DNA from 2 places in the Streptomyces sp. NPDC053665 genome. Region 2 is predicted to be linked to the other one. Evidence: predicted binding sites of a transcription regulator. Region 2 holds the regulator's gene; the other holds the start of a gene.
The links. The regulator HspR, encoded in region 2, represses chaperone genes until heat shock. The targets are predictions, from matches to a motif close to TTGAGNNNNNNNNNCTCAA.
Positions count from the first base shown of each region.

Region 1: a site for HspR is predicted at 1,361-1,379, ahead of lon (endopeptidase La). Genes of this name have one in related genera too.

Region 1 is NZ_JBVJKK010000003.1:793,020-795,466, reverse strand. It holds gene lon (endopeptidase La) at 1-1,338, opposite strand, end outside; gene ACZ6ZN_RS16590 (GNAT family N-acetyltransferase) at 1,513-2,172, shown strand; gene ACZ6ZN_RS16585 (rhomboid-like protein) at 2,163-2,447, opposite strand, start outside.
Region 2 is NZ_JBVJKK010000005.1:431,307-433,753, forward strand. It holds gene grpE (nucleotide exchange factor GrpE) at 1-93, shown strand, start outside; gene dnaJ (molecular chaperone DnaJ) at 127-1,305, shown strand; gene ACZ6ZN_RS22050 (heat shock protein transcriptional repressor HspR) at 1,311-1,763, shown strand; gene ACZ6ZN_RS22055 (sugar ABC transporter substrate-binding protein) at 2,045-2,447, shown strand, end outside.

The DNA of each region.
Region 1 (2,447 bases), on a different contig from region 2:
GCCCCGGAAGTCCGAGCCGACCTTGTCGATCTCGTCGAGGAGCACGACCGGGTTCATCGACCCGGCTTCCTTGATGGCCCGCACGACACGGCCGGGCAGGGCACCGACGTAGGTGCGCCGGTGGCCGCGGATCTCGGCCTCGTCGCGGACGCCGCCGAGGGCGACGCGGACGAACTTGCGGCCCATCGCGTGGGCGACGGACTCGCCGAGGGAGGTCTTGCCGACGCCGGGCGGCCCGACCAGCGCGAGCACGGCACCGCCGCGCCGTCCGCCGATGACGCCCAGCCCCCGGTCGTCGCGCCGTTTGCGCACCGCCAGGTACTCGGTGATGCGCTCCTTGACGTCCTCCAGGCCGGAGTGCTCGGCGTCCAGCACGGCCTTGGCGCCCTGGATGTCGTAGGCGTCCTCGGTGCGCTCGTTCCACGGCATCTCCAGGACCGTGTCGAGCCAGGTGCGGATCCAGGAGCCCTCGGGCGACTGGTCGGAGGAGCGCTCCAGCTTGTCGACCTCCTTCAGGGCGGCCTCGCGGACCTTCTCGGGCAGGTCGGCGGCCTCCACGCGGGCGCGGTAGTCGTCGGACTCCTCGCCCTCCTGCTCGCCGTTGAGCTCGCGCAGCTCCTTGCGCACGGCGTCCAGCTGGCGCCGCAGCAGGAACTCGCGCTGCTGCTTGTCGACGCCCTCCTGGACGTCCTTGGCGATGGTCTCGGCCACGTCCTGCTCGGCGAGGTGGTCGCGCAGCTGCTGGGTGGCGAGCTTGAGCCGGGCCACCGGGTCGGTGGTCTCCAGCAGTTCGACCTTCTGGTCGGTGGTCAGGAACGGCGAGTAGCCGGAGTTGTCGGCCAGCGCCGAGACGTCGTCGATGGCCTGGACCCGGTCGACGACCTGCCAGGCACCGCGCTTGCGCAGCCAGGCGGTGGCGAGGGCCTTGTACTCCTTGACCAGCTCGGCGACCTGCCCGGGCAGCGGCTCGGGGACGGTCTCGTCGACGCTGGTGCCCTCGACCCAGAGGGCCGCGCCGGGACCCGTGGTTCCCGCACCGATCCTCACGCGCCCCCGGCCGCGGATCAGCGCGCCCGGATCGCCGTCGGCCAGCCGGCCCACCTGTTCGACGGTGCCGAGCACACCGGTGTTCGCGTAGGTCCCGTCGATGCGCGGCACCAGGAGTACCCGGGGCTTCCCGGGTGTTGTGCGGGCGGCGGCCTGAGCGGCTTCCACCGCCGCGCGGACCTCGGAGTCGCTCAGGTCCAGCGGGACCACCATGCCGGGCAGCACGACCTCGTCGTCGAGCGGCAGCACGGGCAGGGTGAGCGGTGTGAACGCCGTGGACTCAGCAGCCATGATCTCCCCTTCGGCAGTCAAGTTGAGCTATGCCGACTCAATGCTCGGGGGCGGCCGAATGTTCCCCGGCCCCTGTTCGCTGTCAGCGATCACCTCTCACGCGCCGGAACGCAGAGCCCCTAAGCTGCGGTGAGTAATAGACGTAAACCGCTTTCGGTCGTTACAGGGGGATGCGTGGACGAGACCGTGCAGGCGTGGGTGGAGGGATGGGTCGTGTCGCGCGGGGCGGCCCCGCCCGTGGCCGAGCCGTGGGGCTGGACGATCGACGTGGGCCTGATCGGGCACGCCACCCGGCACGTCCTCGGCACCACGGGCGACGCCCTGGACGAGACGACGGTCCGCAAGGTGGCCGGCGGGGTCACCGGGCACGGCGTGTGGCTCAAGGCGTTCCGGGACCCGGCGGTGGTCTCTGGCTGGCTCGGCCCCGGCTGGTGGATCGATCCGGAGACCGGCTGGCTGATGACCTTGCCGCTGACGGAGGACGACGTCCCGGAGGTTCCCGACGGCTACCGGCTGCGCACCTGGTCGCGCGACGGGGTGACGCGGCTGATGGTGGCCGCGCCCGACGGGTCCCTCGCGGCGCGCGGCCAGATCACGCCGACGGGCGGCACCGCCGTCGCCGACCGGATCGAGACGGCGGCCGCACACCGCCGCAAGGGACTCGGCAGCCTGGTGGTGCGGACGTTGCAGCAGGTCGCGTACCGGCAGGGCGCGCGCACCGGCGTCCTGGCGGGCACACCCGCGGGGCGCGCTCTCTACGAGGCCCTGGGCTGGCAGGTGGTGGCCCCGCTGACCAGCGCCCGGTACGGCCCGCCGCCCGCCGCTCAGCCCTGAGGCGCCGCCCGCCGGGCACCAGCCTCCTGCCGGGCACCCGGAGGAAGCCGCCGGGCCGCGCGCCACCGGCGCACCTGCGGCCAGAGCGCGATCCCGACCACCAGGGCGATCAGATGCCCCCACGCGGTCACGGGGTCGGTGAGGGCGAGCAGGTCCCGCACGAGCACCGCGCCCAGGGCGGCCGGCGACAGCACCCGCAGCCACGGCGGCAGCAGTCCGGCCAGGGCGCCGCAGACCGCCGCGACACCGAAGCTCACGCCGAAGTCCATGCGGTG
Region 2 (2,447 bases):
GTGGCCGAGCCCCAGCCGGGCGCGCAGACGGTCAAGGCGGAGGAGTCCGCCGACGCCGACGACAAGGAGAGCGGTGGCCCGGACGAGGGCTGACGTCACGTACGAAGGGAAGGAGGGGCGTCGGGGATGAGCACCAAGGACTTCATCGAGAAGGACTACTACAAGGTCCTCGGCGTCCCCAAGGACGCCACCGAGGCCGAGATCAAGAAGGCGTACCGGAAGCTCGCCCGCGAGTTCCACCCGGACGCCAACAAGGGGAACGTCAAGGCGGAGGAGCGCTTCAAGGAGATCTCCGAGGCCAACGACATCCTCGGCGACCCCAAGAAGCGCAAGGAGTACGACGAGGCACGCGCCCTCTGCGGCAACGGCGGGTTCCGCCCGGGGCCGGGCGCGGGCGGCGGCTCCTTCAACTTCGACCTGGGCGACCTCTTCGGGGGCGCCCAGGGCGGGCAGGGCGCCGGCGGGTTCGGCGGCGGACTCGGTGACGTCTTCGGGGGCCTGTTCAACCGCGGCGGCGCCGGCCCGGGCACGCGGACGCAGCCCAGGCGCGGCCAGGACATCGAGTCCGAGGTGACCCTCACCTTCACGGAGGCGATCGAGGGCGCGACCGTCCCGCTGCGGATGTCCTCGCAGTCGCCCTGCAAGGCCTGTTCGGGCACCGGCGACAAGAACGGCACACCGCGCGTGTGCCCGACCTGCGTCGGCACCGGGCAGGTCGCCCGGGGCAGCGGCGGCGGGTTCTCCCTCACCGACCCCTGCCCCGACTGCAAGGGCCGCGGCCTGATCGCCGAGACCCCCTGCGACGTCTGCAAGGGCAGCGGCCGGGCCAAGTCCTCGCGGACGATGCAGGTGCGCATCCCCGCGGGCGTCAGCGACGGCCAGCGGATCCGGCTGCGCGGCAAGGGCGCGCCGGGCGAGCGCGGTGGTCCGGCGGGCGACCTGTACGTGGTCGTGCACGTCGACTCCCACCCGGTGTTCGGCCGCAAGGACGACAACCTCACCGTCACCGTCCCGGTCACCTTCACCGAGGCGGCCCTCGGCGGCGAGGTCCGGGTGCCGACGCTGGGTGGCCCGCCCGTCACGCTCAAGCTGCCCCCCGGCACGCCGAACGGCCGTACGATGCGCGCCCGGGGCAAGGGCGCGGTCCGCAAGGACGGCACCCGCGGCGACCTCCTGGTCACCGTCGAGGTGAGTGTCCCGAAGGACCTGACGGGGAAGGCTCGTGACGCGCTCGAGGCGTATCGCGAGGCGACCGCGGACGAGGATCCGCGGGCGGAGCTGTTCCAGGCCGCGAAGGGAGCATGAGGCAGATGGACGGTCGTCGACGCAACCCGTATGAACTGACCGAGGAGACCCCGGTCTACGTCATCTCGGTGGCGGCCCAGCTGTCCGGCCTGCACCCGCAGACCCTGCGCCAGTACGACCGGCTCGGCCTGGTCTCCCCGGACCGTACGGCCGGCCGGGGCCGGCGCTACTCGGCCCGCGACATCCAACTGCTCCGGCAGGTGCAGCAGTTGTCGCAGGACGAGGGCATCAACCTGGCCGGAATCAAGCGCATCATCGAACTGGAGAACCAGGTCGCCGCGCTCCAGGCCCGGGTCGCCGAGATGCAGGACGCGCTCGACGGCGCGGCGGCGGCCATGCGCCAGCGCGAGGCGGCGGTGCACGCCTCCTACCGCCGTGACCTGGTGCCGTACCAGGAGGTGCAGCAGACCAGCGCCCTGGTGGTGTGGCGGCCGAAGCGGCAGCAGCAGACCGACTGAGGCGGCCGCGCCCGCGAAAGCACCGCGGAGGGACCGGGAGTTGACTCCCGGTCCCTTTCGCGCGTCTTGAGACGGTTTCGCCCCGCCTCCTGTCGATGACCGTGTGGTGCAGAGCACTTGGAGATGATTCCGCAGAGTCTTCACAACTGCTGCGGAGCGTGGTGTTGCCATCTCGTTAAGTGGTTCCGCTTGACGCTGGGGGCGCGTCGGCGTTGGCTTTTCAGTCACATGGGCCACAAAGCTGTGCCCACGTCCGAATCACACGCGAAGTGAGCTTCCCGATGCGTCGTATCGCCATATCCGTGGCAGCCGCCACGATGTCCGTCACGCTGGCCGGTTGCGGCGTGCTCAACGCGAGCGGGAGCAGTGACGACGCGAGCCCGGCCAAGGGCGACGACATCACCGTGGGCCTGCTGCTGCCGGAGAAGGCGAACACCCGGTACGAGAACTTCGACTACCCCATCATCAAGCGCAAGGTCGAGTCCCTCACCAACGACAAGGGCCGCGTCGAGTACGCGAACGCCGAGGCCAGCGCGGACAAGCAGGCCGGCCAGCTGCAGCAGATGATCGACGACCGGGTCGACGTGATCCTGTTGGACGCGGTGGACTCGCATGCCATCGCGAGTGGCGTGAAGAAGGCCAAGGAGGCCGGCATTCCGGTCATCGCCTACGACCGGCTGGCCG